DNA from 2 places in the Acidovorax sp. LjRoot66 genome. Region 1 is predicted to be linked to the other one. Evidence: predicted binding sites of a transcription regulator. Region 1 holds the regulator's gene; the other holds the start of a gene.

Region 1 (4,208 bases):
CTTGCCCTGCGTGTCCACGGTGCGGCGCAGCAGCAGCAGTTCCTCGCCCTCCAGCCCGGCTTCTTCGAGCCAGGGCCTGGCGGCGGGCGGGGTGTCGAATTCGGCACACACGTCGGTGCGGGGGCAGCCTTCGCGCACCAGCGCGGCATCGGCCCGGGCGCCGAGCACCAGTTGCACGGCGTCGATGAGGATGGACTTGCCGGCCCCTGTCTCGCCGGTGAGCACGGTGAAACCACTCTGCAGGTCCAGCTCCAGCGCCTGGACGATGACGAAATCACGCAGCGTGATGCGCCTCAGGGCCATGGTCAGGAGCCCCCTTCGTTCCAGCGCAGCTTCTTGCGCAGGGTGGCAAAGTAGTTCCAGCCCAGCGGGTGCAGAAAGCGCACGCAGTGCTCGGAGCGCTGCACCAGGATGCGGTCGCCGTGCAGCAGCGAGGCCAGTGACTGCATGTCGAAATTGGCGCTCACGTCGCGGCCGCTGACCACCTCGACGGCGATCTCGGTGGCATCCGACAGCACGATGGGCCGGTTGGACAAGGTGTGCGGTGCGATGGGTACCAGCACCCAGCCGGGGATGGACGGGTGCAGCATGGGGCCACCGGCCGACAGTGCGTAGGCCGTGGAGCCCGTGGGCGAGGCGATGATCAGGCCATCGGCCCGCTGGTTGGCTACGAAGCGGCCGCCCACTTCCACGCGCAGCTCCACCATGCCCGAGGTGGCGCCGCGGTTCACCACCACGTCGTTCATGGCCAGCGCCTCGAAGACCACCTGGCCGTCGCGCACCACGCGGGCGTGCATCAGCGGGCGCAGGTCTTCTTCGTACTCGCCCTGCAGCATCGGGGGCAGGGTGGCCTGGTAGGTGTCGAATGGGATATCGGTGATGAAGCCCAGGCGCCCCTGGTTGATGCCGATCAGCGGCGTCCTGTGGCGCGCCAACTGCCTGCCGATGCCCAGCATGGTGCCGTCGCCGCCGACCACCAGGCCCAGATCGCAGCGGGCACCGATGGTGTCCACGTCCATGGCGGGGTAGCCGGACAGGCCGGTGTTGGCAGCGGTCTCGGCCTCCAGCGCCACCTCGCAGCCCTGCCCCGTGAGGAACTGCGCAATGTCCTGCAGGGCCTGGCGCGAACTGTCGGTCATGGAGGAGGCGCCTGTGCCCGATGCCTGCTGGTACTTGCCGATGAGCGCTACATGGCGGAAATTGGAGGTCATCGTCAAATTACATCATTGTTGTAAGAACACGGGGCCTGGGCGGGGCCTTGCGTGCTCCACCATTGGCCGGGAAGGCACCATACGAACGGCCCAGGCCGGACAGGGTGTTTAATGCGAGGAGCCTGTTGGACTTGGAAATCGTCGGCTGCAAATCGGCCGCAGCGGTCCATTTTCCACCGTCTTTTTGCCCCATAGCTTGGCTATGGGGCTGCAAATCCAGCAAAAACTGCCCTCGCTGAGGCCGATTTTCGCTTTCGACGCTCCAAGTCCGACGGGCTCCTAGTGCATCCCATGCGGACTGCTCCGTACAACGATAGACGAAACCCGACAGGGAATCACCCACTTCCCTCATTAAAATCGACCGCATGCTCGATGACCGCGCCAAGTTGTTGCTCAAAGCGCTCGTGGAGCGCTACATAGCCGATGGGCAGCCCGTCGGCTCGCGCACGCTCTCGCGCGCCTCCGGCATGGACCTGTCGCCGGCGACCATCCGCAACGTGATGGCCGACCTCGAAGAGCTGGGCCTGATCGCCAGCCCGCACACCTCAGCGGGGCGCATTCCCACGGCCAAGGGCTACCGCCTGTTCGTGGACACCATGTTGACCGTGCAGCGTGACCCTTTGATTTCACCCCCGCTGGCGCCTGAGCAGCCGCAGAAGGTGATCGCCAACGCCGCCAACCTGCTGTCCAACCTGTCGCAGTTCGTGGGTGTAGTGATGGCGCCACGGCGCACCTCGGTGTTCCGGCACATCGAATTCCTAAGGCTGTCGGAGCGGCGCTTCCTGGTGATCATCGTCTCGCCCGAGGGCGATGTGCAGAACCGCGTGATCTTCACCGACATCGACCACTCCCAGTCGCAGTTGATCGAGGCCGCCAATTTCCTCAACGCCAACTACGCCGGCCTGGCCATGGAGCAGGTGCGCGAGCGCCTCAAATCCGAGGTCGACGCGCTGCGCGGCGAGATCGGCACGCTGATGCAGGCCGCCGTCAACGTGGGCTCCGAAGGCGAGTCGCAGGACGAGGTGGTCATCTCCGGGGAGCGCAACCTGCTGTCGGTCAGCGATTTTTCCAGCGACATGGGCAACCTGCGCCGCGCCTTCGACCTCTTCGAGCAGAAGACGCAGATCCTGCGCCTGATGGATTTTTCCAGCCAGGCCGAGGGCGTGCGCATCTACATCGGTGGCGAAAGCCAGGTCGTGCCCTTCGAGGAACTCTCCATCGTGAGCTCTCCCTACGAGGTGGATGGCAAGGTGGTCGGCACGCTCGGCGTGATCGGCCCCACGCGCATGCCCTACGACCGCATGATCCAGATCGTGGACATCACCTCCAAGCTGGTGTCCAACGCCCTCAGCCACCGCCGCTGAGCGCCTGGATACCCCCTACAATACCGCGTGCCCCATCTTCGGTCAGGTACACGGGGCGTTAGCTCAGTTGGTTAGAGCAGAGGACTCATAATCCTTTGGTCGCGGGTTCAAGTCCCTCACGCCCTACCATATCCCGCTTAGGTTTTCTGCTATTGTTTTCGGAGCGTTTTGTTCCGCAAAACAGGGGCTGTTCCGCAAAACCTGTTTCGACGGCTTCACGTGCCGCCTTGCCTTGTGACGGATGCCGTCGGCCGCCATGGCCGCTGTGGTAAGCCCCAACATGGCCTGTGCGGGCTTCGCTCCGGTGTCGCCATCGGCCCCGGCGGCCACCTTGGCGTGGGAAACCCTCATCTGATGTCGGCCTTGCCCTTTTCCATGGCCTGCGCTGGCAAACTATGTCTTGTAGGACTTTGCGCCGATCGGGTGTCCGCATGTAACTTGTGCTCCACGTCACTGCGACGACACCAAGTCATCGATACATTCAAGGACACGCGATGTCACGCTTCTTGCAAGCCCTGGACTGGCCAGGGCGCTGGGGCGTCGCTGCCTGTGCCAGCACGAGGGTTGGGTCGTCCTGGTCTGCGAGGGGGTGGGTGTGCCGAATGGAGCCTGCCGACACTGCTCAGCCATTTTTATTTTTGGAGTCCATTCGATGCGGTATCTAATTGTTTTGTTTTTAGCTGCAGTGACCACGTTTGCCCAGGCTGCAAACTTCGTTTCGATGCACCAGTCTGCACACAGAATTGCCCTGTCTCTGTCGTCCGGCAGCAGCGGCTATACCTTCGACACCAAGGTCGGCTTCAAGGAGCAATACGCTCCTACCGGCGTGACGGGCTGCGCCATCGGTTTTGGCACGGGCGGCTGCGCTTTCCCTGGCGGTGGCTCCCTCTCCCTGCCTGAATTCACTGGCTTCCAGATGCAGAACCAGGAATTCAAGATCTTCATTCCTGCAGGCACCCGTTCGTTTCTATTCTCGGGCTATGCGGCCCAAGGCACCCAGTCGGCCTTCGTGCTGCGCTACGGCAAGGAGCCGACCCGAGTCGCCGCCCTGAGCGGTAGTGAGTACCAGGCGGCACAGACCGGCGAGCGCATCGACTCCTCGTTCACACGCCTGGTCAATGAAGACGTCGACCATTTCGTCGTGCACGACGGTGGCGGCACCCTGCGCTTCGTGGGCGGCCAGCTCGATGCCAACCGCAGCAGCACCGACCAGGGCAAATGGCTCTACGTGCGCCAGCTGAGCGGCTCCGCGCTCTACGACTACCAGGGTGCCCTGGACGTCGACATGCCCAAGTACGCGGCCGGCTACGCCAAGATCTCCTGGACCACCAGCGCCTTTCCAGACCCCGTTGACGCCGCAAGCCCTGGCGGTGGTGGTGGCACCACCAATCCACCGGTTACCGGCACGACGGTCACCACCTCGGTGCTCTCCACCACCGGCCAGCCCCTCAGGCTGGACATCACGATGACCCAGTCGGCCACTGAGGTCGCTGCCAATCCGCAGATCAGCACCTGGGTTGCTGCACGCATTCCCGCCAACGGCCTTTTCTACACGACGGATGTCTGGTTCTTCCGCAAGGTCGATGGCTGGGCCCAACTGGTGTTGCCGTTCCCTGAGACGGTGGCTTACTCG
Region 2 (4,208 bases), 200 kb from region 1:
CGGCCAACACAGCGTTCACCACCACCGAGGCTTCGCCGCCAGCGTTGTTCACGATTTCGCGCAGGGGCGCTTCGATGGCCTTCAGGACCAGCTTGATACCGGCTTCCTGGTCGGCGTTGTCGCCCTTGACCGAGTCACCGACAGCTTGCTTGGCACGCAGCAGGGCCACGCCACCACCGGCCACAACGCCTTCTTCCACCGCTGCACGGGTAGCGTGCAGTGCGTCTTCCACGCGGGCCTTCTTTTCCTTCATTTCGACTTCGGTGGCAGCGCCGACCTTGATCACGGCCACACCGCCGGCCAGCTTGGCCACGCGTTCCTGCAGCTTTTCACGGTCGTAGTCGGACGTGGCTTCCTCGATCTGCACGCGCACTTGCTTGACGCGGGCTTCGATGTCACCAGCAGCGCCGGCGCCGTCGATGATGATGGTGTTTTCCTTGCCCACTTCGATGCGCTTGGCCTGGCCCAGGTCGGCCAGGGTCACCTTCTCGAGGGTCAGGCCCACTTCTTCAGCGATGACCTTGCCGCCCGTCAGGATGGCGATGTCTTCCAGCATGGCCTTGCGGCGGTCGCCGAAGCCAGGGGCCTTCACAGCCACGACCTTCAGGATGCCGCGGATGGTGTTGACCACCAGCGTGGCCAGGGCTTCGCCTTCGACTTCTTCGGCAATGATCAGCAGCGGACGGCCGGCCTTTGCAACTTGCTCCAGGGTAGGCAGCAGGTCGCGGATGTTGCTGATCTTCTTGTCGAACAGCAGCACGAAGGGGTTGTCCAGAATGGCCGATTGCTTTTCTGGGTTGTTGATGAAGTAGGGCGACAGGTAGCCGCGGTCGAACTGCATGCCTTCCACGACGTCCAGTTCGGAGTCGAGGGACTTGCCGTCTTCCACGGTGATCACGCCTTCCTTGCCAACCTTGTCCATGGCGTCAGCGATCAGCTTGCCGATGGTTTCGTCGGAGTTGGCCGAGATCGAGCCGACCTGTGCGATTTCCTTGGAGGTGGTGGTGGGCTTGGAAGCCTTCTTCAGCTCGATCACCAGGGCCGTCACGGCCTTGTCGATACCGCGCTTCAGGTCCATCGGGTTGATGCCGGCGGCCACGTACTTGAAGCCTTCGCGCACGATGGCCTGGGCCAGCACGGTGGCAGTGGTGGTGCCGTCACCAGCGTTGTCGCTGGTCTTGGAGGCCACTTCCTTCACGAGCTGGGCGCCCATGTTCTGCAGCTTGTCCTTGAGTTCGATTTCCTTGGCCACGGACACACCGTCCTTGGTCACAGTAGGGGCGCCGAACGAGCGCTCCAGCACCACATTGCGGCCCTTGGGGCCCAGGGTCACCTTGACCGCATTGGCCAGAATGTTCACGCCTTCAACCATGCGTGCGCGGGCTTCGCCGCCGAAAACTACGTCTTTTGCTGCCATTTGGAGCTCCTGAAATTTAACTGAATCAATTACTGGCTTGGGGGAGAGGGGAAAGCGTAGCGAGCAGGTGCCAGGCTAGGCGCACGGAGCACAGCAACCGGAACGTACTTCCTGTACGTGAGGATTGCGAGCACCGCGCAACGACGCATGGCGCCTGCGCAGTAGCTTTACTTCTCCACCACGGCGAACAGGTCGTCTTCCTTCATGACCAGCAGCTCGTCGCCCTTGATCTTGACGGTCTGGCCCGAGTACTTGCCGAACAGAACGCGGTCGCCGACCTTCACGTTCAGGGCGAGCAGTTCGCCCTTGTCGTTCTTCTTGCCGGGGCCGACGGCCAGCACTTCACCTTGATCGGGCTTTTCAGCGGCGTTGTCGGGGATCACGATGCCGGAGGCGGTCGTGGTTTCGCTTTCGATACGCTTGACGATCACGCGATCGTGCAGGGGGCGAAGATTCATTGCATTGCTCCTGGGTCAAAAAATTACCGACAGTACGAAGCGCCTGAACAGGGCCAGGCGCTACCAAACTCCATCCAACAAGGGAGTGTTAGCACTCCGTTGCAGTGAGTGCTAATGATACGGGCATTTGTTGCCGTTTCAAGACATGGGGTGATTGGAAGGGTGTCAAACACGCTTCCAGTTGTGCCGATGGCTTGCAAGGGGTCGGGCCGATCCACCCCATTTTTGCGCAGGAGCAGGGAAATCCCTCACCCCTGCGGGGTGGGGCGCAGGAAGCCATCCATGGGTACCTTGCGCTGTCTTGACGCTCGTCGCCATCGCATTGCGGCTTGCCGCTTCGTGCCCCTGGCGCCGCTGGCTGGCTGAGGGGCACACGGGGCGCATCCCGCCACGGTCCGGCTCCCGGAGGTTGCGGTACGGCTTTTCCCGCCCCACGCGATCAGGCGCCAAGCGTCCAGCCAATCTTTCTTTTTTACTTTTTTGAGGGAACCGATGAAACATCTGATGACGAAAAAGCCTTTGAGCACTGCCGTTGCCCTGGGTGCTGCTGCCCTGTGCTGTGCTTTTGCGATGACTTCTGCCCACGCTGTGCAGCCCGCCATCTCCATGGGCTACGACCATGCCCTCGTGTTGCGTGCCGACGGCACGGTCTGGTCGTGGGGTTACGGCAATGGCGGGCAACTGGGCCTTGGCAATTCCAGCACCCGCACGTCGCCCACGCAGATCCCCTCGCTGCAGAACGTGGTCCAGGTGGTGGCACGGGGCTCATTCTCGATGGCGCTCAAGGCCGACGGCACCGTCTGGGCCTGGGGTGACAACTCGGGTGGCCGCACCGGCGGCAGTGGCACCAGCGTGCCGGTGCAGATCAACGGCCTGTCGAACATCGTCAGCATCAATGCCGGGACCAACACGGCGGCGGCCTTTGCAACCGACGTGTCTGGCCAGGTCTTTGCGTGGGGGAGCAACAGCACGGCGCAACTGGGCACCGGGCAGACCAGTGGCGGCGGCAACCCCGTGCCCCGCCTGGTGGCCGGCGCGCAGGGCGCCGTGGCGGTGAGCGCATCGGACGCAGCCGTGCTCGCGCTGCGCCAGGACGGCAAGGTGGTCGCCTGGGGATCCAACGGCAACAAGGCACTGGCCCCTGTTGCCGGGACCGCCACGGCCCCGGTCGTGATCGACGCCCTGGGCAGCGTACAGGCCGTGGCCTCGACCTCCATCAACATCGCCGGTCAGTACTACGCCCTCAAGAGCGACGGCACCGTCGCCGTCTGGGGCCAGGCATCGACCAACGCCCCCTACTGCGGCCAGAAGGGCATCCAGAATGGAGGCTATGCGCTGATCGACATCTCGCCCATCCAGGGTCTGGCGCGCATCCAGCAGATCGAGCCCGGCGACGGCCACACCCTGTTCGTCGATGCCGATGGCGCCGTGCATGCCTGCGGCGTCAACAGCGCCGGCCAGCTTGGCGATGGCACCCTGGTGAACCCCTCGACCGAAGTACCCAAGATCGCGCACATTGCGGGCCTGCCGCCTGTCGTGGCCGCAGCAGCGGGCTCGGCGATCTCCGCGGCGATCGGCGTGGACGGCAGCGTCTGGGTGTGGGGCAAGACCACCCACCTGGCCACAGGCGCCCCGGACAAATCCACGACTCCCGTGCGGGTGACGCTGGCCAATGGGGCACCATTCGATGCTGGCCGGGTGGGTGAAGCCCCCGGCACCTTTGCCGGAGGGCAGGATGGCCCCCTGAGCAACGTCACGGTGGACGTGGGCGCCCTGATATCGCCATTGCACCGCGGCAAGACGGGGCGGGTCTATGTGGCCGCACTCGCCGGATCGACGGCCCTCTTCCTGGGCCCGAACGGATGGGCGCCCTACACCGGAGGCGTCTTCCCGGCGTACGGACGTGGCCCGCTGCCCCGCACGGTGCCCGTGAACATTGCGTCCGGCCTGAACTTCAGCGGGCTGGAGGGTGTGCAGTTGGTGGTGGGGTACGGTGTGGGTGACGATGCCACGGCCGCAGCGGAGATGGTCCGTGCCGGCCGCTACAAGGTCGTCCACACGCTGAACTGAGCGGCACACCGTCGCTCGTTGGGTCGCCCTGCGGCGCTGTAGCAAGCGCCGTCAGCGGCTTTCCGTCGGATTGTTCGATTGGATGCAAATCCGTACCAGAGCGGCGGCGGACCCACTGTCCGCTTTGCCATGGCGTTCAGTGCTTGTGCGCACCCTGGGCCGCAGCTGGCGCTGCGGCGTTGAGCGGTCGCACGGGGGCCTTGACCTCCACCGATTCGCGCTTGCCGTCCTTGCCCTCGAAGACCAGGGTGATCGGCACCGTG

The links. Region 1 encodes HrcA, which represses chaperone genes, less so after heat shock. Its sites were predicted from a motif close to TTAGCACTCNNNNNNNNNGAGTGCTAA; they were not measured.
Region 2: a site for HrcA is predicted at 1,964-1,990, ahead of ACSQ3Y_RS06725 (co-chaperone GroES). Genes of this name have one in related genera too.

What each region holds. Positions count from the first base shown of each region.
Region 1 is NZ_CAXUQU020000001.1:1,651,284-1,655,491, forward strand. Features, by position in the region: gene recN (DNA repair protein RecN) at 1-303, opposite strand, end outside; gene ACSQ3Y_RS07665 (NAD kinase) at 306-1,211, opposite strand; gene hrcA (heat-inducible transcriptional repressor HrcA) at 1,577-2,575, shown strand; tRNA gene ACSQ3Y_RS07675 (tRNA-Ile) at 2,628-2,704, shown strand; gene ACSQ3Y_RS07680 (hypothetical protein) at 3,297-4,208, shown strand, end outside.
Region 2 is NZ_CAXUQU020000001.1:1,451,983-1,456,190, forward strand. Features, by position in the region: gene groL (chaperonin GroEL) at 1-1,417, opposite strand, end outside; gene ACSQ3Y_RS06725 (co-chaperone GroES) at 1,585-1,875, opposite strand; gene ACSQ3Y_RS06730 (RCC1 domain-containing protein) at 2,446-3,945, shown strand; gene ACSQ3Y_RS06735 (copper chaperone PCu(A)C) at 4,082-4,208, opposite strand, start outside.